Regions from separate parts of the Pseudoroseomonas sp. WGS1072 genome, predicted to be linked through region 2. Evidence: riboswitches for the same ligand, from Rfam matches in the RefSeq annotation. Region 2 holds a riboswitch; each other region holds the start of a gene.
The links. Region 2 has a riboswitch for cobalamin ahead of ACF3NH_RS04675 (DUF1636 family protein). Riboswitches for the same ligand answer to the same signal wherever they lie in the genome.

Region 1: another riboswitch for cobalamin. It lies ahead of ACF3NH_RS04060 (CbtB domain-containing protein); the one in region 2 lies ahead of ACF3NH_RS04675 (DUF1636 family protein).
Region 3: another riboswitch for cobalamin. It lies ahead of ACF3NH_RS10550 (ABC transporter substrate-binding protein); the one in region 2 lies ahead of ACF3NH_RS04675 (DUF1636 family protein).
Region 4: another riboswitch for cobalamin. It lies ahead of metE (5-methyltetrahydropteroyltriglutamate--homocysteine S-methyltransferase); the one in region 2 lies ahead of ACF3NH_RS04675 (DUF1636 family protein).

The regions. Positions count from the first base shown of each region.
Region 1 is NZ_JBMPSU010000001.1:838,169-845,196, reverse strand. Features, by position in the region: gene nikR (nickel-responsive transcriptional regulator NikR) at 1-339, shown strand, start outside; partial or broken gene zigA (zinc metallochaperone GTPase ZigA) at 428-1,643, opposite strand; gene ACF3NH_RS04065 (DUF1826 domain-containing protein) at 1,649-2,149, opposite strand; cobalamin riboswitch at 2,437-2,653, shown strand; gene ACF3NH_RS04060 (CbtB domain-containing protein) at 2,692-2,880, shown strand; gene ACF3NH_RS04055 (CbtA family protein) at 2,889-3,596, shown strand; gene ACF3NH_RS04050 (class I SAM-dependent methyltransferase) at 3,647-4,423, opposite strand; partial or broken gene ACF3NH_RS04045 (methionine synthase) at 4,712-5,719, opposite strand; one part of gene ACF3NH_RS04040 (IS3 family transposase) at 5,756-6,687, opposite strand; AL1L pseudoknot at 6,584-6,700, opposite strand; one part of gene ACF3NH_RS04040 (IS3 family transposase) at 6,687-6,984, opposite strand.
Region 2 is NZ_JBMPSU010000001.1:970,910-977,937, forward strand. Features, by position in the region: gene ACF3NH_RS04655 (DUF3297 family protein) at 85-327, shown strand; gene ACF3NH_RS04660 (glycine betaine ABC transporter substrate-binding protein) at 460-1,341, opposite strand; gene ACF3NH_RS04665 (ABC transporter permease) at 1,415-2,326, opposite strand; gene proV (glycine betaine/L-proline ABC transporter ATP-binding protein ProV) at 2,342-3,550, opposite strand; cobalamin riboswitch at 4,118-4,345, shown strand; gene ACF3NH_RS04675 (DUF1636 family protein) at 4,480-4,881, shown strand; gene cobW (cobalamin biosynthesis protein CobW) at 4,878-5,909, shown strand; gene cobN (cobaltochelatase subunit CobN) at 6,003-7,028, shown strand, end outside.
Region 3 is NZ_JBMPSU010000001.1:2,205,849-2,212,876, forward strand. Features, by position in the region: gene ACF3NH_RS10525 (SDR family NAD(P)-dependent oxidoreductase) at 1-339, shown strand, start outside; gene ACF3NH_RS10530 (AI-2E family transporter) at 347-1,393, opposite strand; gene ndk (nucleoside-diphosphate kinase) at 1,555-1,977, shown strand; gene ACF3NH_RS10540 (aa3-type cytochrome c oxidase subunit IV) at 2,093-2,251, opposite strand; gene ACF3NH_RS10545 (M10 family metallopeptidase) at 2,379-4,538, opposite strand; cobalamin riboswitch at 4,678-4,885, shown strand; gene ACF3NH_RS10550 (ABC transporter substrate-binding protein) at 5,030-6,076, shown strand; gene ACF3NH_RS10555 (FecCD family ABC transporter permease) at 6,082-7,028, shown strand, end outside.
Region 4 is NZ_JBMPSU010000001.1:2,123,710-2,130,737, forward strand. Features, by position in the region: gene ACF3NH_RS10145 (IclR family transcriptional regulator) at 1-186, shown strand, start outside; gene ACF3NH_RS10150 (PACE efflux transporter) at 402-833, opposite strand; gene ACF3NH_RS10155 (LysR family transcriptional regulator) at 921-1,829, shown strand; gene ACF3NH_RS10160 (tyrosine-protein phosphatase) at 1,894-2,562, shown strand; gene ACF3NH_RS10165 (ABC transporter ATP-binding protein) at 2,575-4,347, opposite strand; cobalamin riboswitch at 4,445-4,709, shown strand; gene metE (5-methyltetrahydropteroyltriglutamate--homocysteine S-methyltransferase) at 4,814-7,028, shown strand, end outside.

The DNA of each region.
Region 1 (7,028 bases), 130 kb from region 2:
GACCTCGTTCGCGCGGGTCTCCAGCAGGCGGCGGAGACACGGCAGGCGGCGGGTCCCTCTGTCGGCGCGCTGGCCTATGTCTACGACCACCATCGCCGCGACCTGCCGGAGCGCCTGACGAACTCCTTCCACGACCACCATGACCTTTCGGTGGCCACCCTGCATGTCCACCTGGACCACCACGCCTGCCTGGAGGTGGCGGTGCTGAAGGGCGACGCGGCCCTGGTCCGGCGCTTCGCCGATGCCGTCAGCGCGGAGCGCGGGGTGCAGCATGGCAAGCTGCTGCTGCTCTCCCCCGCTGAGGTCAAGGCATCCACCAAGCGGCAGGCGGCCGAATGAACGTGCTCACGGGCAAGCGCCCGGCCGACCTCAAGGCAATGGGATGTGACCCGACGACCCTGATGACGCCGGACGCGGAACCGTAGCCTTAGGCTTGGCGCCACTCAGGGAACGGGTCCGGTAGCCTTGCCCAAGCCTTCGGCCCGCCCCGCATCTCGACATCTGTCAGTAGGCAGGCATCCAATGCATGGCGCAGCGCAGCCTCGTTCATCTCGACGCCGATGAAGACGATCTCCTGCCGCCGGTCGCCATGAGGCTCTACCCAATTGCGCAGCACGCCCTCACGCCATTCCGGGTCGGTCGGCCAGCGGCTCTCAGGCACGGCAGCGAACCAGAAGCCTGCGGCCTCATGCCGCCCTACCGCCCCGGCCAGTTGCCATGATCCCGCCCAGGCCATACGGCTGGCCAGCCAGAAGAAGCCCTTGGCGCGCACCACCCCGGGCATCTCGGATTGCAGGAAGCGATGGAAGCGCGCCGGATGCAGCGCCGCCGCGCGCGCCGGACGAAGCTGCGGATGCCGAACTCCTCCGACTCCGGCGGGTGGTGGCCCGCCAGCGCCTGGCTCCACCCCGCCGCCTGCTGGGCGCGGGCGAAGTCGAAACGGCCGGTCTCCAACACCGCCGCCAGCGGCACTTGGCCCAGCGTGGCCGGGATGATGGCCGCTTGCGGGTTGAAGGTGGCCAGGATGCTGGAGAGGCGCTGCAACTCCTCCGCGTTCACCAGGTCCGCCTTGTTCACCACGATGACGTCGGCGAACTCCACCTGCTCCACCAGCAGGTCCACCAGCAGCCGGGTGTCGCCTTCGCCCGCCGTCTCGCCGCACGTGGCCAGGGTGTCGGCGGAGCCGTAGTCACGCAGGAAGGCCTGGGCATCCACCACCGTCACCATGGTGTCGAGGCGGGCGATATCGTCAAGCGACTGCCCGTTCTCGTCGCGGAAGTCGAAGGTGGCGGCCACCGGCATGGGCTCGCTGATGCCCGTGCTCTCGATCAGAAGCGCGTCGAAGCGGCCTTCCTCGGCCAGGCGCCGCACCTCCTGCATCAGGTCGTCCCGCAGGGTGCAGCAGATGCAGCCATTCGACATCTCCACCAGCTTCTCCTCGGTACGCGATAGGCCGCCGCCCTGCTCGACCAGGGCAGCGTCGATGTTCACCTCCGACATGTCGTTGACGATGACAGCGACACGCCGTCCTTCGCGGTTCGCCGGGACTTGGTTCAGCAAGGTGGCCTTCCCGGCGCCGAGGAAGCGGACAGCTCGGTGACAGGCAGCCGAGGGTCGGTCGGGGATTGCGCTTGGCTCGCCATGGCGGTCAGTCCTCTTCGGCCGGGTCGATGCAGAGCAGCAGGCGCGGGTGCAAGGCGCGGCCGGTCGCGTCGCGTGGCATGGGTGGGGATTGGTGGATGCAGCCGTGGTCAGGCATCCCGGCTTCACCACACAGGATGGCGGCGGCGCCGATGGGCAGATGCTGAATGCTGGCGCGGTCGGGCAGGGCGTCCCCGTCGCGCAAGCGCCGGGCTTCCGCCGCCCCGCCCGCCCGCGCCAGCCATTCGGTCCCATCGCCGCAATAGGTGCAGAGAAGGCGCAGGCGCACCGCATCGGCATGGAACAGCGCGCAGCTATCGTCCGAAACGGCTTCCAAACGCAGGCGGACTTGCTGACTGTCCGACACCTCGGCGAACAAGTTGGCGAGGAACAGCATGTCGGCCAGCAGCGCCGGGTGCAGCGGAGGCTCAAAACCCGCGAGCGCCTGCATCACCGCGATATCTGGCTCACCTATCCCGGAACACACGAACGGCGCCTGCTGGGCCAAGCGCTGCGCATCCCGCAGAAGCGGCCTGGGCAGGTTGCGCCCTCAGACCGCGAGCGACACGGTGGGAGCGAGAATGCTGGCGAGGATGATCGGTTCGGCAGCGGCCAGCATGCGCGGCGCCTGCGAATCAGCCGACGTCAAGGCTTCTGATACCAAGGTCATTTAGTAGTTATGTGATAACATATCATTTTTTTGCAAGACGGCATGGTGCTGCGGACTGGCGTAACTTCTTGAGTGGGCTGCCGGACAAGGGCTGTCAGAACTTGTACCTGCCAAGCGCCACACGATAGCCTAGGCGCCGCACCGGTCTCGCGCGAGCGAGTGAAAAGGGAACGTCGTGCGGCTCCGATCGGAGTTCAGTCGGCGGCTGCCCCCGCAACTGTTGGCGGATCACCGATGCGCCGTCTGCCCGTTGGGCAGGCCACTGGCACCCCGGTGCCGGGAAGGCAGGCGCATCGGTCAGGATTCGCGAGCCAGGAGACCTGCCGGGGCGTGGTCAACCTTCTGGACCGGCGCGGGGCGCGTCGGCGGAGCGCCTCCTCATGCAGATCCCAGCCACATCGGCTTCCATCCATCAGGCCGCGGCCAGCAGCACTGGCCGCGTGCTGGCCAGCGTCCTCGCCCTGGCCTTCGGCACCCTGCTGCTCTGGGGCGTCGGCTTCGCGCACAACGACCTGCTGCACAACGCCGCGCATGACACCCGCCACTCCAACGGCTTCCCCTGCCACTGAGCCGGACCATGATGGACCATCTCAGGCGGCTTCTGGCCGTGGCGCTGTTCGCGGGCATCCTGGCGGGCGCCGTGGCCAGCCTCGGGCACCAGTGGAACACGGTGCCCACCATCCTCGTGGCCGAGACCTACGAGCACCAGGACAGCGCCGCGCCGGGGCACGCCGACCACGCTGCCGAGGCGCACGAGCATGGCGCCGAAGCCTGGGCGCCGGAGGACGGGCTGGAGCGGACGCTCTATACCGTGCTGGCCGACATGCTGACCGGCATCGCCTACGCGCTGCTGCTGGGGGCGGCCATGTCCCTGCGCGGCGCCGTGGCGGACTGGCGGCAGGGCCTGCTCTGGGGGCTGGCGGGCTTCGCGGTCTTCACCCTGGCCCCGTCAATCGGCCTGCCACCCAAGCTCCCCGGCACGCCGGTGGCAGAACTCGCCGACCGTCAGGTCTGGTGGGTGGCGACGGCGCTGCTGACGGCGGGCGGCCTGGCGCTGATCGCCTTCACCCGGCGGCTGCCCTGGGCCGTGCTGGCCGTCATCGTCATCGCTCTCCCGCACCTCTGGGGCGCCCCGGCGGCGCCTGCCGAGGCATCGGCCGTGCCGGACGCCTTAACCCAGCGCTTCATCGCGGGGGTGACCGCAGTGAGCCTGCTGTTCTGGGCCACGCTGGGACTGGCGACCGGCTGGCTCCAGGCGCGCCTGAGCCGCGCCTCGCACGGCTGACGTCCCTACCGGCCTGATGCAGCAAGAACCTGCGTCAGGCCAACCAACCTTCAGTTCCCACCCGGCTTGCCACAGGACAGCACGAAGCTGTTCCAGATGCCAATGCGCAGCTTCTGCCGCAGCGGCGCACCCCGGCGCTGCGCCGCGTGCGGGCCGCGCGGGCGCTCCAGCCGGAAGTCGGTGAAGCCCGCCTCCTCCAGCATGGCCCGCAGCGGCTCCGGCCGCAGGCCCTGGCGAAAGAACACCTGCCGCTGGATGGCCTCGTGTGCGGCGTAGTCCACCGCCGGGCCGACGACGCCCTGGCGCTGGTTCAGCCAGTCGGACAGCCGCAGACGGAGCTGCCCGATGCGGGACAGGCGCACGTAGTCGCCGTCGGCGATGACCACCCGCCCGCCCGGTCGCAGCACCCGGAACCAGTCGCGAAAGGCCGCCGCCGGGTCCACCAGCGTCCAGACCAGGTGACGGCTGACCACGGCGTCGTAGCGGCCGTCCGGCTCGCGCGTGTCCTCGGCATCGCCCAGGAACAGGCGCAGGTCCTGGGTGCCCGCATGCTTGGCCCGGGCGCGCAGCAGCATGGCCTCGGTCAGGTCCAGCCCCGTCACCTCGCACCCCATGCCCAGCAGCACGCGGGTGACCTCGCCGGTGCCGAAGGCCAGTTCCAGCACGCGACGTGCTTCGGCACCCATGTGGCGGCGGAGCAGCGCCGCCCAGGCGTCGCGCTCCTCCAGGCTCTTCATGCCGTGGCCGGGCGACAGGTCGAAGGTCTCGGCGCGCCGGGTCCAGTATTCCCGGATCTCGTCCTTCAAGGCGTAGTTGGCACCGTGCATGCCATGGGGTTCCCTGGTGCGAGGCACCTGTCTATGCGACCTGCGGCCGGACGCCCAGGATGGAGGCGATGACATCGATCAGTTCCGGGCGGTCCGGCGTCTCCTCCAACGACATCGTCTCCGTGCACGGTCTCGGATCGCGCAATGCCGATCTCCGCGGCCGCTGGCGGGAGCGGTTCGAGGTGTCCCGCCGATCCGTATCGGTGAGAATCGCCTTGGAACACCGAGGGGCGATCTTCAGCCGGATCTGCGGTTCAGCGACTCACCCCGCCCACCATGGACCAGTGTTCAGGCCGCGAGTTCCCGCCTGATGATGTCCGCACCTGCGCTGAGTGCCTGGAGCTTGCCTCGGGCAACGCGGCGCGAGAGCGGCGCCATGCCGCAGTTGGTGCAGGGACAGAGCTTGTCCGCGTCCACGAACTGGAGCGCCTTGCGCAGGGTCGCGGCGACTTCCTCCGGGGTCTCGATGGTGTCGGTCGCCACGTCGATGGCCCCGACCATCACCTTCTTGCCGCGTACGAGCTCCAGAAGCTCCATCGGAACATGCGAGTTGTGGCACTCCAGGGAAATCAGATCGATATTGGACGCCTGGAGCTTGGGGAAGGTGGCTTCATACTGGCGCCACTCCGAGCCCAGGGTCTTCTTCCAGTCCGTGTTGGCCTTGATGCCATAGCCATAGCAGATATGGACCGCCGTCTCGCACTTCAGGCCCTCGATCGCCCTTTCCAGGGTCGCGATGCCCCAATCATTCACCTCATCGAAGAACACATTGAAGGCTGGCTCGTCGAACTGGATGATATCGACCCCGGCGGCTTCGAGCTCGCGGGCCTCCCGATTGAGGATCGTCGCGAACTCCCAGGCAAGCTTCTCGCGGCTTCTGTAATGGGCATCGCAGAGCGTATCGATCATCGTCATCGGTCCGGGCAGAGCCCATTTGATGCGCTCCTTGGTCTGCTGCCGCAAAAATTTGGCGTCCTCGACGAAAACAGGCTTCTCGCGGGACACGGCACCAACGACGGTCGGCACGCTGGCGTCATAGCGATCGCGGATCCTCACGGTCTCGCGCTTCTGGAAATCGACGCCGTTGAGGTGCTCGATGAAGGTCGTGACGAAATGCTGGCGGGTTTGTTCGCCATCGCTGACGATGTCGATGCCCGCGCGCTCCTGCTCGGCCAGAGCCAACTGGAGAGCGTCCCGTTTTCCAGCCATCAGCTCCTCGCCTTCAAGCTTCCAGGGCGACCAGAGCTTCTCGGGCTCTGCGAGCCAGGAGGGCTTGGGGAGACTGCCAGCAGTTGAACCGCCCCGGGTTTGCCGGAGGCTGGTTGGTTTGGGTTAAGCGGCCAGGGCTGGTGCATCCCCCGCAGCATAGTAACGCGCCTCGGCTTCGGCGGGAGGGACGTTTCCGATCGGCTCGAGGAGGCGGTGGATGTTGAACCAGGCCACCCACTCGAGGGTGGCGTATTCGACGGCTTCCAGCGACCGCCACGGGCCGCGGCGGCGGATGACCTCGGTCTTGAACAGTCCGATCACCGTCTCGGCCAGTGCGTTGTCGTAGGAATCACCAACGCTCCCGACGGACGGCTCGATCCCGGCGTCGAGCAGCCGTTCCGTGTACCGAATGCTGACATATTGCGACCCGCGGTCGCTGTGGTGGGTCAGGCCGCCCTTCACGGGACGCCGGTCGTGGATGGCCTGCTCCAGTGCGTCGAGGACGAAGCCTGCACTGGCCGCCCGTGACACCCGCCAGCCGACGATGCGGCGGGCAAAGGCGTCGATGACGAAGGCGACGTAGACGAACCCTTGCCACGTCGCGACGTAGGTGAAATCCGACAGCCACAGCACGTTCGGCGCCGACGCCCGGAACTGCCGGTTCACCTTATCCAGCGGACACGGCGTGGCCGGGTTAGAGACGGTGGTCCTCATCTCCCTCCCGCGCACCGCACCCCGTAGGCCCATGGCACGCATCAGCCGCTCCACCGTGCAGCGGGCCACCACGATGCCCTCGCGGCCGAGCTGCCGCCAGACCTTGCGGGCGCCATAGACCCCGAAATTGGCCGCATGCACCTGTCGGATGCTCTCCATGAGCACCCGATCCTGCCGGGTGCGGGGCGAGGCCTTGGCCGGATCAGTGCGCCGGGCGACATGGGCGTGGTAAGTCGACGGGGCGACCGGCAGCACCCTGCAGATCGGCTCGACACCGTAGACCTCGCGATGATCGTCGATGAAGGCGATCATGGCTTCGAGCGGCGGTCGAGCTCCGCCAACGCGAAATATGCCGACGCCTTGCGCAGGATCTCATTGGCCTGCCGCAACTCGCGGACCTCGCGTTCCAGAGCCTTGATCCGCTCCCCCTCCGCGCTGGTTGGGCCAGGCCGCAGCCCCTGGTCGCGCTCGGCCTGCCTCACCCAGCCGCGCAGCGTCTCCGCCGTGCAGCCGATCTTGGGCGCGATCGAGCCAATCGCCGCCCATTGCGAGGCATGGTCGCCTCCATGCTCCAGCACCATCCGTACCGCCCGCTGCCGGACCTCAGGCGAATATCGGTTCGAAGTCTTCTTCGTCATGGCTCCACCTTCTCAAGAGTTGGAGCCTCCGGGGAACCCGGGGC
Region 2 (7,028 bases):
GCGAGGGGGAGAGCGGCGGTTGGCCTCGGCGCCCGGCTTGGCTATCACCCGCCGGACCACGACATTGCGACGGGAGCCGCGCCGATGACCGACACTCCGCCCGACCGACTCTCCGCCGATCCGGCGAGCCCCTTCTACGACGCGGCCCTGCTGGAGCGCGGCATCGGCGTGCGCTTCAAGGGCGTCGAGAAGAACAATGTCGAGGAATACTGCGTCAGCGAGGGTTGGGTGCGGCTCTCGGTCGGCAAGTCGCTGGACCGCAGGGGCAAGCCGATGACCATGAAGCTGCAGGGCACGGTCGAGCCCTATTTCCGCGACGCCGGCTGAGGCCGCGGGGCGCGCCGGAGCGCCCCTTCCCCTCCCCGCCGGCGCCCCGGCCCGCCCGGGACGCGTGGCGGGAGGGGACGGCGGCACCGGGGAAGGGCCGGCGCCCCTCCCGCCGGGAGGGCGCGCCGCCGCTCAGGCCGGCAGCCAGCCCTTCACGCGCTCGCCATGCTCCGCGATGTACTGGGACACGGCGGTGTCGAAGTCCTTCTCCTGCGCCAGCAGCATGGACCGCTCCAGCTCGTCCAGCGGCAGGTTCAGGCGGGAGAGGAAGGCCGCGACCTTGGGGACCGCCTCGGTGAGGCCGGGCCGGCCGAGGGCCAGAACCTGCTCCTCGCCGCCCAGCGCCTGCTTCGGGTCCGCCAGGTAGCGCAGCTCGTACTTGCCGAACATCCAGTGCGGGCTCCAGGCCGTGGCGACGATCCAGCGCTCGCCCCGGATGCTGCGGTCCAGCATGCTGAGCATGGCAGCCTCGCTCGATTCCTGCAGCGTGTAGTCGAGCTCGTAGGCCTTCACGGCCTCCTGCGACAGGCGCGTCAGGCCGGCACCGGGCTCGATGCCCTGGACGCGGCCGCCGAGCCTGCCGCGCACCTCGGGCTTCGCCAGATCGGCAATCGAGGCGAGCTCGGCCTCCGGCACATACTTCGGCACCACCCAGCCCAGCTTGGCGCCGGTGTAGAGGGTGCCGAGCTTCTCCACCTTCCCCTCGACGCGCTTGAAGTAGTCGGCATGGGTCTGCGGCAGCCAGCACATCAGCATGGCATCGACATCGCCGCGCGTGATGCCCTGGTAGAGCGGCGCCACGTCGGTCTGCACCAGCTCCACCTTGTGGCCCAGCCGGTCCTCGATCAGCCGGGCGGCGAGGCGGGTGATGAACTCCGCGTCTGCCCAGGGGGCGAAGCCCAGCTTGATGGTGGCGCCCGACTGGGCGCGCGCGGGGCGGGGCAGGCTCATCGGCAGGGCGGCGGCACCGAGGCCGGCGGACAGGGTCAGGAAGGCGCGCTTGTTCAGCAGCATTCTGGCGTTCTTTCTTCTCTGTTGCGGATTTGCGGAATGGCGGAGGTGGGCCGCCGGTGCGGCCCCGCCGGTCTCAGCCGCGGGCGGCCGGCGCCGCGGCGGGCGCCTCCGAACGGCCGGCGAAGAGCTGGCGCAGGCTGAAGCCCAAACCCTTCCGGCCCTCCTGCTGCCCGAAGCTCTGCGTGATGCGGTCGAGCAGCACGGCGAGCACGACGACGGCCAGGCCACCCTCGAAGCCGGTGCCGACATCGAGCCGCTGGATGCCGGTGAGCACGGTGTTGCCGAGGCCACCGGCGCCGATCATCGAGGCGATGACGACCATCGACAGCGACAGCATGATGGTCTGGTTGATGCCGGCCATGATCGAGGGCAGCGCGTTCGGGATCTGCACCTTCCAGAGCAGCTGCGAGGGGGTGCAGCCGAAGGCGAGACCGGCCTCGATGAACTCCGCATGCACCTGGCGGATGCCGAGGTTGGTCAGGCGCACCACCGGCGGCATGGCGAAGATGACGGTCGCGATGGTGCCCGGCACGGCGCCGAGGCCGAAGAACATGGCGGCCGGGATCAGGTAGACGAAGGCCGGCATGGTCTGCATCAGGTCGAGCGTCGGGCGCAGCAGCATCTGCCCGAGCCCGCTGCGCGCCATGGCGATGCCGAGGGGGACGCCCATGACGATGGCGATGACGGTCGCCGCCAGCACCAGGCCGAGCGTCTCCATCATCCGGTCCCACAGCCCCATGCCGGTGATCAGCAGCAGCGCCGCGACGGCGAAGACGGCGAACCTCCAGCCCACGCGCCACAGCGCCAGCAGCGCGATGATCGCGATCATCGCCGGGGCCGGCAGCAGATGCAGCCCGGACTGGATGCCGCCGGTGACGAAGCCGATGACGGCCGCGATGGCGTCCAGCGCGGGGGTGAAGTGGTCGAGCACATAGTTGACGACGGCATCGGCACCCTCGCCGATGCGCAGATCCATACCCTGCATGATCTCTCCTCCCCCTCAGTTGCCGGACCGGTCGAGCGTGCTGAGCAGCGCCGACTTGCTGATGGAGCCGAGGTAGCGGCGGCTCTCGTCCACCACCGGCACCGGGAAGGGGCTTTGCGCCACGCGGCCCATCACGTCGGACAGGGTCTCGGCGGCGGCGATGGGCTCCACCTCCGGCAGGAAGGCGCGGTGATAGGGGTCCGCCCCGCCGTCACGCGCCGCGCGGGCGAGGGATTCGGCGCTGACCATGCCGTGGTAGCGCTTGTCCCGCCCGACGACGATGGCGACGTCGCGGTCGTGCCGGCGCATCCGCTCCAGCGCCGCGTGCACCGCCATGCCGCGCCGGTCGATCAGCGTCACCTGCGTCTCGCGCGCGATGTCGCCGGCGCGGAAGACCTGCGACACATCCACGTTGCGGAAGAAGGAGCGGACATAGTCGTTGGCCGGGTTGGTCACGATCTCGTCCGGCGTGCCGACCTGCACGACATTGCCGTGCTGCATGATGGCGATGCGGTCGCCGATGCGCATGGCCTCGTCGAGATCGTGGCTGACGAAGATGATGGTGCGGCTCTGCTCGGACTGCAGACGCAGCAGCTCGTCCTGCATCTCGGTGCGGATCAACGGATCGAGCGCCGAGAAGGCCTCGTCCATCAGCAGCACGCTGGGCTCGCTCGCCAGGGCGCGGGCGAGGCCGACGCGCTGCTTCATGCCGCCCGAGAGCTGGTCCGGCCGGCTCTCGGCATAGGCGGCGAGGCCGACGCCCTCCAGCGCCGCCATGGCCTTGCGCCGCCGCTCCGCCTCGCCAATGCCGGCCACCTCCAGCCCGAAGGCCGCGTTGTCGATCACCGTGCGGTTGGGCAGCAGGGCGAAGGACTGGAAGACCATGCTCATGTCGCGGCGGCGCAGCTCAATCAGCTCGCGCTTCGACATCTTCGTGATGTCCTGGCCGTCGATGAAGATCTCGCCGGCCGAGGGTTCGATCAGGCGGTTCAGCAGCCGCAGCAGGGTGGATTTGCCGGAGCCGGAGAGGCCCATGATGACGAAGATCTCGCCGGCATGGATGTCGAAGCTGGCGTCGTTGACGCCGAGGGTGCAGCCGGTCTCGGCCTTGATGGTGTCCTTGTCGCGGCCCTGCCGCACCATGCGGAGCGCGGCGTCGGGATCATCGCCGAACACCTTGTAGACATGCCGGAGGGCGATCTTCACCGGGGCCTGCTCGGCCATCGGGTCGGTGGTGGCCCCGCCGGGCCGGTCGGCCGGGATCGCCGCCGGGGGTGACGGGGGGGTCTGCGCTGGATTGTCCATGTGTCTGCCTTGCGGTCTGCCCTCCGCCGGGCGGGGGCGGACACCTCCATGATCGGTTCCGAGGGGTGGCGGCCACGAGGGGCCAGGCCCGGCCAGTTTCAGCCGCGCCGCCCCGAAAATGACACAATTCTGTGCCGCCACATCTATTGGTGAGGAAACCTAATACAGCCTCGTCTCAGAGTCTACCGAAAATCGCATTTCCGGCCGCGCCGCCGAATGGATTACCGCGATAACGCCGCCCTGGTGATATAGACCCTTCGTGATTTCTTTCGGAATCTCCCTATTCAAGTAATTTACACTTTATCCCTATTACATATTGCGCCGCTTGTTCCATTCCCGAAGTCATGGGAACTTCGCGGCCAAGCCGCGCCCGGAGGCGGGCCGGATCGAATTGTGTCCTTCGCCCGGGGCTGACCCGTTGTGGCGGCGGCGTCGCGGTTTCAGCCGGGCGGGGTGGCGGCGATTGACTCGCCGCCACCCCGCCGCCTAGGAGACGGCCAGATGGTCTCCCGCCATCGGCGGCTGCCGGGGCGGGGGTGAAAAGGGAATGCGGTGCGGGCTCCCCGGGGCCCCAGGCCGCGGCTGCCCCCGCAACTGTAGGCGGAGAGCGGCCCGCCGACATGCCACTGGCCGCGCCGCGAGGGGTGGCCGGGAAGGCCGGCGGGGCGCGCCCGATCCGTGAGCCAGGAGACCTGCCATCCCCATCGGATCGTGCCACCGGGCGGGGTGCCCCGGCGGGCGGCGATGTGTCCGGGGGTTCCGTCCTCCCGGCGCCTCGACCCGGTCGCCGCATGGCGCCGGGCGGTCGGCACTCCGTGACCGCCTCGCGACGGAGGACCGCCGTGCCGATGATCGAGCCGAACCGGGAGCCGCCCACGCTGCTGGTCTGTGTCACCTGCCGCGCCGACCGGCCGCTCGCCGAGGGTGAGACGCCGCCCGGCCGCCGGCTGCACGACGCCGTGGCGGCGGCGCTGGCCGCCCATCCCGCGCCGCCGGTCGCGCTGCGCCCCGTCACCTGCCTGGCCGTCTGCGAGCGCGGCTGCGCCGCCGCCATGACCGCTCCGGGCAAGTGGAGCTATCTGCTCGGCCATCTGGAGGCGGGGCAGGCCGCCGACCTGCTGGCCTATGGCGCCACCTACGCCGCCCATCCCAGTGGCGCCGTGCTGCCCTCCCGCCGCCCCGAATCGCTGCGCCGCGCCGTGCTCGGCCGGCTGCCCTCCCTCCTTCCCGCCCCGGAGTCCGCCGCATGAGCACGCTGGAGAAGACCCCCGCCACCATCGTCACCGGCTTCCTCGGCGCCGGGAAGACGACGCTGTTGCGCCAGGTGATGGCGCAGGCGGAGGGGCGGCGCATCGCCATCATCGTCAACGAGTTCGGCGCGCTCGGCATCGATGGCGAGACGCTGAAGAGCTGCGGCATCCCGGGCTGCGCCGAGGAGAACATCGTCGAGCTGGCCAATGGCTGCCTCTGCTGCACCGTGGCCGACGACTTCATCCCGACCATGCAGGCACTGCTCGACCGGCCGGAGCCGCCGGAGCACATCCTGATCGAGACCTCCGGCCTCGCCCTGCCGAAGCCGCTGATCAAGGCCTTCAACTGGCCCGGCATCCGCTCCCGCGTCACCGTCGATGGCGTGATCACCGTGGTCGACGGCCCCGCCGTGGCCGAGGGCCGCTTCGCCGACGACCCCGCGGCGGTCGCGGCGCAGCGCGCGGCCGACCCGTCGCTCGATCACGACAATCCGCTGGCCGAGGTCTACGAGGACCAGCTCGCCAGCGCCGACCTCGTGGTGCTGAACAAGGCCGATCTGCTGGATGCCGCCGCGCTGGAGCGGCTGACCGGCGAGATCGCCGCCGGCCTGCCGCGCGCCGTCAAGGTGGTGCCGGCCCGGGAGGGGGCGCTGGATGCGGCGCTGCTGCTCGGCCTCGGCGCCGCGGCCGAGGACGACCTCGCCGCCCGCCCCTCGCACCACGATGCCGAGGACGGCGCGCACGAGCATGACGACTTCGACAGCTTCGTCATCGTCCTGCCCGAGATCGCGGAGGCGGACGCGCTGGTGGCGCGCCTGCGGCGGGCGGCCGAGGCGCATGACGTGCTGCGGATGAAGGGCTTCGTGCGCCTGGCGGGCAAGCCGATGCGGCTGGTCGTGCAGGGCGTCGGCACCCGCTTCCGGCAGGAGTTCGACCGCCCCTGGCCGGACGACCGCGACGGCCATGTCGTCATCATCGGCCGCAGCGGGATGGACCAGGACGGCATCGCCCGGATCATCCTGGGCTGAGCACCCGCGGGGAGGCGGCCTTGGGGATGACCACCGGTCCGGCCCTCCCCAGATGCGGATGGATCGCCTGAACCTCGGGAGCGCCCCGGCACCGTGCATCTCCTCCCCCGCGAGACCCGATCCCTGGACGAGGCCGAGGCCGCCATCGACCTCGGCCAGAGCCCGGCCGAGCTGGTGCTGCTCTCCTTCACCGACAGCGACCTCGCCGCCGCCGCCGCGGCCTGGGACAGCCTGCCCGCCCCGCGCCCCTCGCTGCGGCTGGCCAGCCTGGCCCGGCTGCGCCACCCGCTCTCGGTCGATCTCTATGCCGAGAGCGTGCTGGAGCGGGCGCGCTGCATCGTCATCCGCCTGCTCGGCGGGCTGGACTACTGGCGCTACGGCGCCGAGGAGGTGGCGGCGCTCTGCCGCGCCCGCGGCATCCCGCTGGCCCTGCTGCCGGGGGATGGGCGGGCGGATGCGCGGCTCGACGCCCTCTCCACCCTGGCGGCGCCGCTGCGGACGCGGCTGGACGCGCTGCTGCGCGCCGGCGGCCCGGTCAACCATGCCGCCGCCCTGCGCCTCGCCGCCCATGCCGCCGGCCTCGGCCCGGATGACGGCGCGCGGCCGGCGCCGCTGCCCGCCGCCGGCGAGCACCCGCTGGGGGCGGAGGAGCCCGACCCCGAGGCGGTGGTCGTCTTCTACCGGGCGCATCTCCTGGCCGGGGACATGGCGCCCTTCGAAGCGCTGGCGGCGGCGCTGCGGGCCCGCGGCCTGCGGGTCCGCGGCCTCCACGCCGCCAGCCTGAAGGAGCCCGAATCGGCCGGCCTCGTCGCCGGCTGCCTCGCCGCCTGGCGTCCCGCCGTCGTGCTCAACGCCACCGCCTTCGCCGCCCGGCAGCAGGGCGCCTCGCCGCTGGAGGCGGCCGGCGCGCCGGTGCTGCAGCTCGTGCTCTCCGGCGTGCCGCGCCCGGTGTGGGAGGCCTCCTCGCGCGGCCTCTCGCAGAGCGACCTCGCCATGCAGGTGGCGCTGCCCGAGCTGGACGGGCGGCTGCTGACCACGGCCATCGCCTTCAAGGCCGAGGCCGAGCCGCATCCGGCGCTGGAATACGCCCCCACCCTGCTGCGCCCGGACCCGGAGGGC
Region 3 (7,028 bases), 1.2 Mb from region 2:
TTCGCCGTCAACGCCACCGGCGCGGCGGCGGTGACGGAGGCGATGCTGCCCCTGCTGACCCGTTCCGAAGCACCCTGTGTCGTCAACTTGCTGGCCGCGCCGGGCGGCGGGGCGCCCGCCTACCTGGCCTCCAAGGCGGCGCTGGAGGCCCTGACGCGGGCCGAGGCGGCCCGGCTGAAGGGGCTGGGCATCAAGGTCAACGGCATCCGGCCGGTGTCGCTGCCGGGGCCGGCGGGGCTGCGCGCCACGGCCGAGCTGGCGCGGCGCTATGCCCTGCTGGGGCCGGATGGGCCGAGCGGCACCGTGGCGATGGCGGAGCCGCTGGCGCTGGCCGGGTAGGGCGGCCTCAGGGGCGGCGGATCAGCACCGGCTGGGCGATGGGCGCCTCCTCCGGGGGCTCGTGCTCCAGATAGTCCTCGACATAGAGGCGACGGACCAGCATCAGCAGCACCGCCGCCATCGGCGTCGCCAGCATCATGCCGAGGAAGCCGTAGAGCAGGCCGAAGGCGAAGAGGGCGATGATGGTCGCCGCCTCCGGCAGGTTGACATGGGTCTTCTGGACATAGGGCGTGACCAGGTAGCTCTCGACCGACTGCACGACGAGATAGACGGCGATGACGCTGAGCACGCCGCTGAACCCGTCGGCGAAGCCGAGCAGCACCGCCGGGATCGCCGCCAGCACCGGCCCGACCGTCGGGATGAAGGCGAGCACTGCCGCGATCAGCCCCAGCACCGGGGCCAGCGGCACGCCGATGAACCAGAGGCCGAGGCCGGTCAGCACGCCCACCACCGCCATCGAGATCATCTGCGCGCCCAGCCAGTTGCGCAGCGTCACGGCCGCCTCCTCGGCGACGCTGCGGGCCTTCGGGCGGAGCGAGGGGGTGACCATCAGCTCGATGCCGCGCCGGTAGAGCGCCGGGTCGAGGGCGAAGTACAGCCCGAGGAAGAGCACCAGCACGATATTGGCCAGGGCGCCGAAGGTGGTGTTCAGCGCCGAGAAGGCGGAACTGCCGCCGCCGGAGGGCAGGCTCATGTTCTCCGGCTGCAGGCGGGTGAGCAGCTCCTGCCCCCAGCTGTAGCGGCGCAGCGTCGCGGCCAGGCGGTCCGCGGCCGCCGGCACCTCCTGCCAGAGCTGGTTGAGCTGGTCGGCGATGGGCTGGGCCGCCAGCATGCCGAGCCCCGCCCCGACCAGCAGCAGCAGCAGGATGAAGATCAGCACGCCGGGCCCGTGCGGCAGCACCGGCACCACCCGCCGCAGCAGCTGCGCCCCGGCATGGAGGAAGATGGCGATCAGCGCTGCGGCGAAGATCAGCAGCGGCACCTCCGGCACCAGCCAGAGAAGCAGCAGCAGCAGCCCGCCCAGGACGATCAGCGAGGTGGTTCGGCGCGTCATGGTTTCTCCTCAAGCCCTCCCGGGCCGGCGGGCGATTAAAGCTGGGGCGGAGCCGGGGTTGCCCGGCGGGGTGCGGGGCTGTCATGCCATCGCCCCTTGCCTTGCGGCGCCGGGCCGCCTATCGGGCGGCGCATCTGCACGCCATCAAAGGGAGTCACCCCATGGCCGTCGAGCGCACCCTGTCCATCATCAAGCCGGATGCCACCCGCCGCAACCTGACCGGCCGGATCAACGCCAAGTTCGAGGAGAAGGGCCTGCGCATCGTCGCGCAGAAGCGCATCCAGCTCTCCGAGGCCCAGGCCGGCGCCTTCTACGCCGAGCACAAGGCGCGGCCGTTCTACAAGGACTTGGTCTCCTTCATGACCTCGGGCCCGGTGGTGGTGCAGGTGCTGGAGGGCGAGAACGCGATCGCCGCCAACCGCGAGATCATGGGCGCGACCAACCCCGCCAACGCGGCCGAGGGCACCATCCGCAAGGAATTCGCCGAGAGCATCGAGGCGAATTCGGTGCATGGCTCGGACGGCGCCGAGGCCGCCGCGCGCGAGGTGTCCTTCTTCTTCGCCGGTACCGAGATCGTCGGCTGAACCCCGTGGCGGCGGGGCGATCCCGCCGCCGCGGCGCGGACGCGCAGGGCGGCGCCTCCCGTGCGGGGGGCGCCGCCCTGTCTCCACCGGGGCGGCGCCTTCCGGCGCGCCGGCCTCAGCCGGCGAAGAGCCAGAGCCCGACCAGGATCACGATCACGACGCCGATGCCCCATTTGGTGGCCAGGACGAACATGTCCCAGCCCCGGGTGCGCTCGGCCAGGATGTCCTCGGCCTTCACCGGAACGAAATCGATCTGCTGCGTCGCCTCGGCCATGGGGTTTCCTCTGTCGTGCCAGCCTGAGCGCCCAGCAATAGGCAGCGGCCCGCGAGCCGGCAAGGGGAAGCTGCCGTCCGGGTGGCGCGGCCGGGCTTCCGCCCGCCGGCCGCGCTCCTGACCCCGCTCAGGCCCAGACCCCGTCCCCCGCCGCGGCGCGGCCCTCCAGCGCGCCGGCCGTCAGGAAATGCTGCAGGGGGTTGATGCCGGCCGCCGCGACGTCCGGATTCGCCGCCAGGTAGCCGCGCGTGTCGAAGAGGGCGGACGGGTCGCGCCCCTCGCGCCAGCCGAACTGGATGTAGTGCGCCAGCGGCTCGATGCCGGCGGCGGCGACATCGGCGTAGCGCGCCAGATAGCCCGCCGTGTCGAACCAGCCATCCGGGTCGCGGCCCTCGTGCCAGCCATGGGCCGCGTAATGCGCCCCCGGATCGGCCCCGGCGCGCCCGACATCCGGATTGGCCAGCAGGTAGTACTCGGCATCGAAGCCGTCCCGCACCGCGGCGCCGATGGCCGGCGTGGCGGCACGGCCCTCGGCCTGGCCATGCGCCAGCCAGTGCGCCAGCGGGTCGATGCCGGCGGCGGCGACATCGGCGTTGCGGGCGAGGTAGGTGCCGGTGTCGAAGTCCGCCCGCGCGTCCAGCCCGGCCTGCCAGCCGAGCGCGCGCCAGTGCGCCAGCGGGTCGCCGACGCCGGGATGGGCGGAGAGATAGGCGGCGGTGCTGAAGTCGGCGGAGGGGTCGCGCCCCTCCTGCCAGCCATGCGTGGCGTAGTGCGAGGCGGCGCCGATGCCGGCCCGGTAGACATCGGCGTAGTGGCGGGCATACCAGACCGGGTCCAGCAGCGCGTCGCCGTCGAGGCGGATGCTGCCGTCGGTGAAGCGGAGTTCCTCCAGCGCCCGGGCGGTGTCGGTCTCCACCGTGCCGCGCCGGCCGCCCGAGACCGCGCTGATCGCCACCGTCCAGCCGCCCGGAATGGCCGAGACGGCCGCCTCGCGCGCCCCGGCGGGCAGGAAGGCGGCATCGAAGACGCCGATGTCGAAGCCGGCGCCGCCATCCAGCAGATCGTTCCCGGCGCCGCCCTCGAGGATGTCGTCGCCCGCCTCCCCGAACAGCCTGTCGGCGCCGGCGAGGCCGAGCAGATGGTCGTCGCCGGCGCCGCCGCGCAGGGTATTGGCGGCCTGGTTGCCGGAGATCCGGTCGTTGCCGGCGCCGCCGATGGCGTTCTCGATCAGCGAGCGCGTGTCGCCCTCGTGCAGCAGCGCGTTGTAGACCGTGCCGCTGGCGCGGATGCCGTGCTCCTGGTCGAGCCAGGCCCGCTGCGCCTCGGAGGTGATGGAGGCGCCGCCCGGGGCGAGGTCCACCACCACGCCGCCGGCATAGCCGGAGAGATCGTAGGTGTCGTTGCCGCCGCCGTCCCAGACGGTCATGAAGACGCGATTCGCCCCCGGCCGGCCCTGCGCCGCGCCGTCGATCGACATCTCGCCGGTCGCGGGGTTCCAGCTGTAGCGCGTGTCGCCGTCCCGCAGGCCGTAATCGGCGCCGTAGAGCGTCTGCAGCGCGGCGATGTCGAGCATCATGTAGGTCTGCGGCAGGTCCCACGGCCCGGCGGTGAGCTGGCCGAGCGTGCCGCCGGAATGGCTGCGGTAGCTCATCACCGTGAATTCGCTGTTGTCCCAGGCGGTCTCCATCGCCTGTCCGGTGATGCCGGTGGCCTCGTGCGGATGCTTGAGGCCGAGCGCGTGGCCCAGCTCGTGCAGCAGGGATTCGTAGGCGTAATCGCCGAGCGCCGGATGGCGGTAGTCGTAGCGGTCGCCGAACCAGACATCCCCCGCCTTGTCGCTGCTGCCCGGGGAATAGGCCCAGGCGGTGGGGGGCTGCGAGGACTGGGCGAAGCGGATCTCGGCCTGGCTGGCGGCCGCCTCGCTGACCTGCAGCAGGGTGAAGCCGGTGACCGGGAAGGCGTGCAGCAGCGCGGTCTCGCCCGAGGCGGTGCCGAGCAGCGCGGCGCGCGCCACGGCCTGCTGCGCCGAGGAGACCGGCAGGAAGCCGGTGAGCGCCTCGCTGGAGCCGCCGCCATAGGCGCCGGCGGATTGCGGGAATCCGAAGCGCACCGGGCCGCCCCAGGCGGGGCCGGAGATCAGGGCATCCACCGCCGCGTTGCCGGAGGCGGTGGCCATCCGCACCGGGGCCTCCTGGGCCTCCCGCGTACCGGCGAGGGCCGTGGTGGCGGTGTCGTCCGCCAGCGGGGCGGCAAGGCAGGCCAGGAGGCTGCCGCATTTCTCACACATGGACCGCCGTCACTCCTGGCAGAATCTTACATTACGGGCGCGAAGCTAGGGCCGGGCACGCTCCGGTTGCAAGCTGGGCCGCGGCATGGGCGCTCCGCGGCGGCGGCCGGGCTTTTGTCTTGCCAGCCCGGCGGCCTTCCATTACCGGTGCCGCGTCGGTGTCCGAGAGGACCTAACAGGGAACCCGCCATGGCCGCGCGCCATGAAACGGGACTGCCCCCGCAACTGTAGGCGGCGAGCCGGATCCCGGCAGGCCACTGGGACGCCTCCGAAGGGAGGCCGCCCGGGAAGGCGGGATCGGGCATTGACCCGCCAGTCAGGAGACCTGCCGGCACGTGTGACCACCAGCCGGGCGGGGTTGTCCGGGCAGGGATGCCGATGAACGTGCTGCAACGCGACCTCCAGCGCGGCCCGCGCCCGCGTGCCGCCTCTCCGGGATGCCCCGTCTGGCCATCGCGCCGCCGGCGCCATCCTGACCGGAGATCTGAGTCATGAGGTTTGCGTCCCTCCAGGCCGTGGCGGCGGGCCTCGGCCTGCACCTGCTGCTGCCCCTCGCCCCCGCTTTGGCCCAGCCGGCCGCCGCGCCCGCGCCGCAGGCCACCGCCTATCCGCTGACGGTGGAGAATTGCGGCGAGCGACTGACCTTCGCCGGCCCGCCGGACCGCGCGGTCACCATCGGGCAGTCCGCCACCGAGATCCTCTACGCGCTGGGTGTGGGCGAGCGCATGGCCGGCACCGCGCTCTGGTTCAACAACGTGCTGCCCGAGTTCAGCGCGCAGAACGACAAGGTGCCGCGCCTCGACAACAACGCGCCGAGCTTCGAATCGGTGATCGCCAAGCGGCCCGGACTGGTGGCGACGCAGTTCGAGTGGATGATCGGGCCGCAGGGCGTGGTCGGCACCCGGCCGCAGTTCCACGAGCTCGGCATCCCGACCTACATCATGCCCGCCGATTGCGAGGGCAAGAACAACCTGGTCGGCGCCGACGGCACCCGCACCGCCGCCTTCTCGACCGAGAGTCTCTACAAGGGCATCGGCCAGCTCGCCGCGATCTTCGACCGGCAGGCCAGGGGCGCGGCGCTCGTCGCCGATCTCCGCGCGCGCGAGGCGCGGGCGGTGGAGCAGGCGAAGGGGCTCGGGCTGAAGGACGCATCGGCCGCCTTCTGGTTCTCCAGCGCCGATCTCGACCTCGACCCCTACATGGCCGGGCAGAAGGGCATCCCCGGCTACATGATGCGCACCCTCGGCCTGCGGAACGTGGTGCAGTCGGACGAGGAGTGGCCGACGGTCGGCTGGGAGACCATCGCGCGGGCCAATCCCTCGGTGCTGGTCATCGCCCGCATGGACCGGCGCCGCTTCCCGGCCGATGACTACGAGAAGAAGCTGGAGTTCCTCCGCAGCGATCCGGTGACGAGCCAGATGGAGGCGGTGCGGCGCGGCCGCATCGTCATCCTCGACGCGCATGCCATGCAGGCCACCATCCGGCTGATCGGCGGGCTGGAGACGCTGACCGAGGCGATGGCGAAGCTGGAGAAGTGAGCTTCGTGGCGGCGCCGCCCGCGCTGTGGCCGCGGCTCGGCCGGGCCGCGCTGGTCAGCCTCGGCATCGCGCTGGTGCTGGCGCTGGCGCTGCTCGCCGGCATCTGCATCGGCGAGACGGCGATCCCGCCCGCGACGGTGCTGAGGACGCTGGCCAACAAGCTGTTCGGCGCCGCCTACGAGATCGACCGGATCGACCAGGGCATCGTCTGGAACTACCGGCTGACGCGCGCCATCCTCGCCGCCTGCTGCGGCGCCGGCCTCGCCGTCTCGGGCGTGGTGCTGCAGGCGCTGCTGCGCAACGCCCTGGCCGATCCCTACCTGCTCGGCATCTCCGCCGGCGCCTCGACCGGCGCGGTGCTGGTGACGGTGGTGGGCATCGGCGCCGGCGCGGTCTCGCTCTCGGCCGGGGCGCTGGCCGGGGCGCTCACCGCCTTCCTGCTGGTGGCGGTGCTGGCGCGGGCGGCCGGCGGCGGGGCGGGGCCGCGCGGCGCCGGGCAGATCGTGCTGGCCGGCATCGCCGGCTCGCAGCTGTTCAACGCGCTGACCGCCTTCCTGATCACCCGCTCGGCCAGCGCCGAGCAGGCGCGGGGCATCATGTTCTGGCTGCTCGGCAATCTCAGCGGCGTGCGCTGGGACGACACGGCGCGCGCCGTGCCGGTGGCGCTGGCCGTGACGCTGGTCTGCCTCTGGCACGCCCGCGCGCTCGATGCCTTCACCTTCGGCGCCGATTCCGCCGCCAGCCTCGGCGTGCCGGTGCGGCGCGTGCAGGCCACGCTGATCCTCTGCGCCGCCACGGCCACCGCCGTGATGGTGAGCATCGTCGGCGCCATCGGCTTCGTGGGCCTGGTGATCCCGCATGCGGCGCGCTTCCTGGTGGGCGTGCGGCACGGGCGGCTGCTGCCGGCGGCGGCGCTCATCGGAGCGGTCTTCCTGATCGCCGCCGACGTGCT
Region 4 (7,028 bases), 1.2 Mb from region 2:
GAGATCTACCATGGCGACCTCGCCGTCGCCGCGGTCATTCGCGATGTGCATGGGAAGCCGTTGGGCGCCATCAACATCGCGGCCCTGCGATCGCGCATGACGCCGGCCGAGGTTGAGCAGCGCTATGCACCCATGGTGATGGAGGCGGCGCAATCCATCTCCCGGGCCTGCATCGCGAGAAGCTAGGCGTGGCCGCATGGCGCGTCGTCGCTGAAGGTCGCGGCGTCCGAGGCTTTATCGCCGGCGTGGTGGCGTTGTGAATGGAGGCCGCGATGCCCGGACGCTCGCGCAGGACACCGGTGATCCGCTGAGGAAGGACGGCGCGGGTCCGGCCCTGGCGGAAACGCGCGCCGCGCCGCGCCGGCCACGCCGGGTTTCCTCGGCCGTGCGCTCGATCCGGCTCAGGTTGCGGCGGGCGTCCAGGCCGGCAGCGGGAAGACCCGGTCATAGGCCAGGTTGAAGGCGAAGGTGTAGACCAGGTAGAAGGCGACGATCGCCAGGTCCATCACGAAGGCCTCGGCCAGGCTGATGCCGAGATACCAGGCGATCGGCGGCAGCAGCACCAGCATGAGGCCGGCCTCGAAGAGCAGGGCATGGGCGACGCGCAGCCCGATGCCCTTGCGGGTATGACCGGCGAAACGCTGCATCGCATGATCGAAGCCGAGATTGTAGACGTAGTTCCAGGCCGTCGCCGCCATGGCGCTGCCGAGGCCGATGACGCCCATGTCGGTGCCGTGCAGGCCGAGGACGAGGCTGCCCAGGGGAATGATCAGGGCGAGGCCGATGAGTTCGAAGAGGATGGCGTGGCGGATACGGTCGCGGGTGCTGCGCATGGTCGTCTCGGAATTCCAGGGTCGGGCGCCGCCTTTTATCTGTGATATGCCGGGGCTCAAGTTGGCACCTATCCGGATATCAGATGGATGACCCTGTCCTTGGAGCAACTCCAGGCCTTCGTGGCGGCCGCGGAGGCGGGGTCCTTCTCGGCCGCCGCCCGCAGGCTGCGCAAGGCGCAGTCGGCCGTCAGCACCCAGATCGCCAATCTCGAGATCGACCTCGGGGTGGCGCTGTTCCATCGCGCGGGCCGCGTGCCGTCGCTGACCCCGGCGGGGGAGCGGCTGCTGCTGGAGGCGCGCGTGGTGCTCGACCGGCGGGAACACCTGATCGGCGTGGCGCGCAGCCTGGAGCGCGGGGTGGAGAACCGGCTGGTCGTCGCCATCGACGAGCTTTACCCCGAGCATGCCCTGGGCGCGCTCTTCGCCGCGTTCGCCCGGCGCTTCCCGCATGTCGAGCTGGAGCTGCTCTTCCCGCTGATGGAGGATGTCAGCCGGCTGGTGCGCGACGGGGCGGCGGATCTCGGCGTCATGTGGCGCCAGGAGGTCCTGCCGCCGGAGCTGGGCTTCCAGACGATCGGCTGGGTGCCGCTCAAGCTGGTCTGCGGCCGCGAGCACCCCCTGGCCAAGGCCCGCGTCGAATGGGAGGAGCTGAAGCGGCACCGGCAGATCCTGGTCGCCGCGCGCGGCGACGGGCCGGAGAAGCGGCGCCTGCGGGTGGCGGCCGAGGTCTGGTGGGTGGAGAGCCACTGGGTGATCCTGGAGATGGTCAAGCACGGCATCGGCTGGGCCTTCGTCTCCGACCACGTCATCGCCGCCTCGCCCGCCGCGCCGGGCCTGGTGACGCCCGACCTCGAGTTCGACGAGGGCGACTGGCCGGTGGCGCTGGAGCTGGTGTGGCACAAGCAGCGACCGCGCGGCCCCGCCGCCGCCTGGCTGCGCGAGCGTTTCGCGGCGGCGGGGCGCGAGGCGCTGTCGCGGGTGGCCCGGCGCGGCTGAGGGGCGCGGTCCCGATCCGCCTTCCATCTTGCCCCGGCGGGCCGGCCTCGCCATACCCTGCGGCGTGGCCCATGACCTGACCTCCGCCGCCGGGCGCCGCGCCGCCTGGATCAACAGCCTCTTCGTCGATCATGCCCTGCTGCGCCTCGGCTGGCGCAACTGGGGCGTGGTCGAGGCCGGGCGGCTCTACCGCTCCAACCATCCGAGCCCCTGGCAGCTGCGCCGCGCCGTGCGGCGCTTCGGCATCCGCAGCCTCGTGAACCTGCGCGGCCATCGCGAGGCCTGCGGCTCCGACGCGCTGGGGCGCGCCATGGCCGCGGAGCTGGGCCTCGCCCATGTCGACGCGCCGCTGGAATCGCGCGGCGCGCCGCACCGCGACCGCATCCTGCGCCTGGCGCGGATCTTTGGCGAGCTGCCGGAGCCGGTGCTGATCCATTGCAAGTCCGGCGCCGACCGCACCGGTCTGGCGGCCGGTCTCTGGCTGATGCTGCAGGGCCGGCCGGTGGAGGAGGCGATGCGCCAGCTCTCCTGGCGCCACGGCCACGTCCCGGCGAGCAAGACCGGCATCCTGGATGCCTTCTTCCGGGACTATGCCCGCTTCCTGCGGCAGCACGGCCCCAAGCCTTTCCTCGACTGGGTGCGGGAGGATTATGACGAGGACGCGCTGCGCGCCGCCTTCCGCAGCCGCCCCTGGGCCGACCGGCTGGTCGACGGCATCCTGCGGCGGGAATAGGCGGCGCCGGCGTCAGCCGGCCGCGAAGGCCTGCGTCCGCACCATCCGCGCATAGAGCCCGTCCCGCGCCATCAGCTCGGCATGGGTGCCGCTCTCGGTGGCGCGCCCCTCCTGCATGACGATGATGCGGTCCGCCTCCTGCACCGTCGCCAGGCGGTGCGCGACGACGAGGGTGGTGCGCCCGGCCCGCAGCCTCTCCAGCGCCCGGCCGATGGCGGCCTCGTTCTCGGCGTCCAGCGCGCTGGTCGCCTCGTCCAGCAGCAGCACGCGCGGATTGCGCAGCAGGGCGCGGGCCAGGGCGATGCGCTGCTTCTGCCCGCCCGAGAGGCGCGAGCCCCCGGGCCCGAGCACCGTGTCGTAGCCCTGCGGGAGCGCGGCGATGAAGTCGTGCGCGGCGGCGGCGCGGGCCGCCGCCTCCACCTCCGCCCGCCCGGCGCCGGGATGGCCGCAGGCGATGTTGGCCAGCGCCGTGTCGTCGAAGATCACCGCGTCCTGCCCGACATAGGCCATGGCGCCGCGCAGGCTTTCCAGCGTCACGGAACGGATCTCGGCGCCGTCCAGCGTGATGCGCCCGGCCGTCGGGTCGTAGAGGCGCGGCAGCAGGGCGAGGGCGGTGGACTTGCCGGCGCCGGAGGGGCCGACCAGCGCCACCGTCTGCCCCGGCTCGGCGGTGAGCGAGAGATCCTCCAGCGCCGCCTGCGGGGCGGCCGCGTCGCCGCCCGGATAGTGGAAGCCGACATGCTCCAGCACCAGCCGCCCCGGCCCCTCGGGCAGCGGTGGCGCGCCGTCCGGCGTGGTGATGGCGGGGCGCCGGTCCATCACCGAGAACACCCGGATCAGCCCGCCGAAGCCTTCCTGCAGGGCCGCGTTCAGCGCGCCCAGCGAGCGCATCGGCCGCGTCGCCAGCAGCAGCGCGGAGATGAAGCCGGTGAACTCGCCCACCGTGCCGCGCCCGGTCGAGACCTTCCAGCCGACGAAGGCCAGCACCCCGGCGACCGCGACGCCGCCGAGCGCCTCCAGGATCGGGTCGAGCTTGGCGCGGGTGCGGGCGATGGAGAGCAGCGCCTCGCGCAGATCGGCGAAGGCGCGGCCGGCGCGATGCTCCTCCTGCGCCTCCAGCCCGTAGGTACGCACCACGCGGGCGGCGGCGAAGCTCTCGGTCAGCAGGGCGGCGGTGTCGCCGACGCGCGCCTGCATGCCGCTCGACGCCCGGCGGATGCGCTTGCCGAGCTTCATCACCGGCACCACCGCCACCGGATAGATGACCGCCAGGATCAGGCTCATGTGCCAGTCCAGCCAGACCATCGCGGCGGCGAGGCCGATGACGGTGAGCCCGTCGGCCAGGGCGTTGATCGCCTTGGTCAGCGCCTCGCGGATCGCCTGGGCATCGGCGGTGAAGCGGGCGGCATGGCGGGCCGGGGCGTCATGCGCGACCAGCGCGAGGTCGGTGCGGGTCAGGGCGCGGAACAGGTCGTTCTGGATGCGCTCGATGACGCGCAGCACCACCGCCTGCACCGAGATGGCCTGGCCGTACTGCGCCAGCGACTTCGCGGCGGTGAGCAGGATGATGGCCGGCGGGATCAGCCAGACGATGCGCCCGTCGCCGGCGGTGAACAGGTCGAAGGCCTGCTGGATGACCAGCGGATAGAGCGCGGTCAGCCCCGCCAGCGCCCCGGTGCAGACCAGGGCGAGCAGGATGCCGCCCTTGTGATGCCGGACATAATGCCGCCAGAGGCGGGCGGTCAGGGCGCGGGTGGTCTCGGGGGGCGGAAGGGCAGCGGCCATGCCGCCGCGCTTAGAGCCTTCGGGGGCGGCGGCAAAGGGGCTTCTGTCCGGACCGGTGGCCACTGGAGCCGGCTTGCCAGATCTATTTAACATAAGTATATCTTTATGTGTCGCCGGTCCCGCGCGAGCGGGTGAAAAGGGAACGCCGTGCGCTCCGGCCGGGCCATCGCGCCCGGGAGCCAGTCGGCGGCTGCCCCCGCAACTGTCAGCGGCGTGCCGCTGGCCCATTCGCCGTGGAAGCCTCCGCGGCGGGCCACTGCGCCACCCTCCGGGGCGCGCGGGAAGGCCGGGCCGGCGGTGTCCTGGGCGCCATGCCCCGGAACGCCGCGAGCCAGGAGACCTGCCGGCGTCGCACCAGACCAGGCCGCCGGGCGGGGTGAACCGGAGGCAGGACCGAGAGCATGACGACCTTCCAACGGGGCCCCTCCGGCCCGGCCACCGCCACCGCCCGGCCGGAGGGCGGCGCATGACCGTCGCCGCCAATCTGGGCTTCCCCCGCATCGGCGCCCGGCGCGAGCTGAAATCCGCGCTGGAGGCGCACTGGGCGGGCGAACTGGACGAGGCCGGTCTGCTGGAGGCCGCGCGGGGCCTGCGCCAGCGGCACTGGCAGCTCCAGGCCGGCCAGGGCATCAGCCACATCCCGAGCAACGATTTCGCGCTCTACGACCAGGTGCTCGACACTGCCGGCATGCTGGGCGCCATCCCCGAGGGCTATGGCTGGCGAGGTGGGCCGGTGTCGCTCGCGACCGCCTTCGCCCTGGCGCGCGGCGCGCGTGGCACCGCGGCCGAGCGGTCCGCCGGCATCGCGGCCGGCCTGCCGGCGCTCGAGATGACCAAGTGGTTCGACACCAACTACCACTACCTGGTGCCGCGCCTCTCCGCCGGGCAGCGCTTCGAGCTGACGGAGAACCGCCCCCTGGCGGCCTTCCGCGAGGCCCTGCCGCTGCGCACCCGCCCGGTGCTGCTCGGCCCGGTCAGCTTCCTGCTGCTCAGCAAGACGGAGGACGGCTCGGACCCGCTCGGCCTGCTGGACCGCCTGCTGCCGCTCTATGCCAGGCTCCTGGGCGAACTGGCCGCAGCGAACTGCGCCTGGGTGCAGATGGACGAGCCCGCCCTGGCGCTCGATCTCTCCGAGGCGGCGCGCGAGGCCTTCCGCCGCGCCTATGCCGCCCTGGCGGAGGGCGCCACGCCCGACCTGCTGCTGACCAGCTATTTCGGCCCGATGGCCGACAATCTGGCCACCGCCGCCAGCCTGCCGGTGGCCGGGCTGCATCTCGACCTGGTTCGCGGCGCGGCCGACCTGGAGCCGGCGCTCGATCTGCTCCCCCCGGAGCGCTGGCTGTCGCTCGGCCTGGTGGACGGCCGCAATGTCTGGCGTTGCGACCTGCGCGCGGCGCTGGGCACCCTGCGGCGGGTGGCGGAGCGGCGGGGGACGCGGCGGCTGATCGTCGCCCCCTCCTGCAGCCTGCTGCACGTCCCGGTCGATCTGGCCCAGGAGGGCGGGGAGGGCCAGCGGGGGCTCGACCCGGCGGTACGGTCCTGGCTCGCCTTCGCCACCCAGAAGCTGGAGGAGGTGGCCGCCCTGGCACGCGGCCTGGACGAGGGCGAGGCCGCCATCGCCCAGGCCCTGGCCGCCAGCGACCGGGCGCGGCAGGGGCGGGCGGAGAGCGCCGCCGCGCACCGGCCCGAGGTGCGGGCGCGCCTCGCCGCCGTGACGCCGGAGATGGCCCGGCGCGCCGGCGCCTTCCCGGCCCGCCGCGCGGCACAGCGGGCACGGCTCGGCCTGCCCGACTTTCCCACCACCACCATCGGCTCCTTCCCGCAGACGCCCGAGGTGCGGCAGGCCCGCGCCGCCCTGGCGCGCGGCACGCTGGACGCGGAGGGCTACGAGCGGCGGGTCGAGGCCTGGATCGACGAGGCCCTGCGCTGGCAGGAGGAGGTCGGGCTCGACGTGCTGGTGCATGGCGAGTTCGAGCGCAACGACATGGTGAAGTACTTCGGCGAGCAGCTCGACGGCTACGCCTTCACCCGGCATGGCTGGGTGCAGTCCTACGGCAGCCGCTGCGTCGCGCCGCCGATCATCTGGGGCGACGTGGCGCGGCCGGGGTCCATGACGGTGCGCTGGGCGGCCTACGCGCAGTCGCGCAGCGCGCGGCCGGTCAAGGGCATGCTGACCGGGCCGGTGACCATGCTGCAATGGTCCTTCGTGCGCGACGACATCCCGCGCGCCGAGGTCTGCCGCCAGATCGCCCTGGCGCTGCGGGACGAGGTGACGGAGCTGGAGGCGGCTGGCATCGCCGTGATCCAGGTCGACGAGCCGGCCTTCCGGGAGGGGCTGCCGCTGCGCCGCGCGGCCTGGCAGGCCTATCTGGACTGGGCGGTGGAGAGCTTCCGCCTGGCCACGGCCGGGGTGCGGGACGACACCGCCATCCACACCCACATGTGCTACTCCGAGTTCAACGACATCCTGCCCGCCATCGCGGCGATGGATGCCGATGCCATCTCGATCGAGACGACACGCAGCCGGATGGAGCTGCTCGATGCCTTCGCGCCCCGTCCGGGCGGGGGCGAGGAGGCGGCCTGGCCGGCCGAGATCGGCCCCGGCATCTGGGACATCCACAGCCCGCGCGTGCCAGAGGCGGCGGAGATGGCGGAACTGCTTCGGCTGGCGCGGAGGCGGC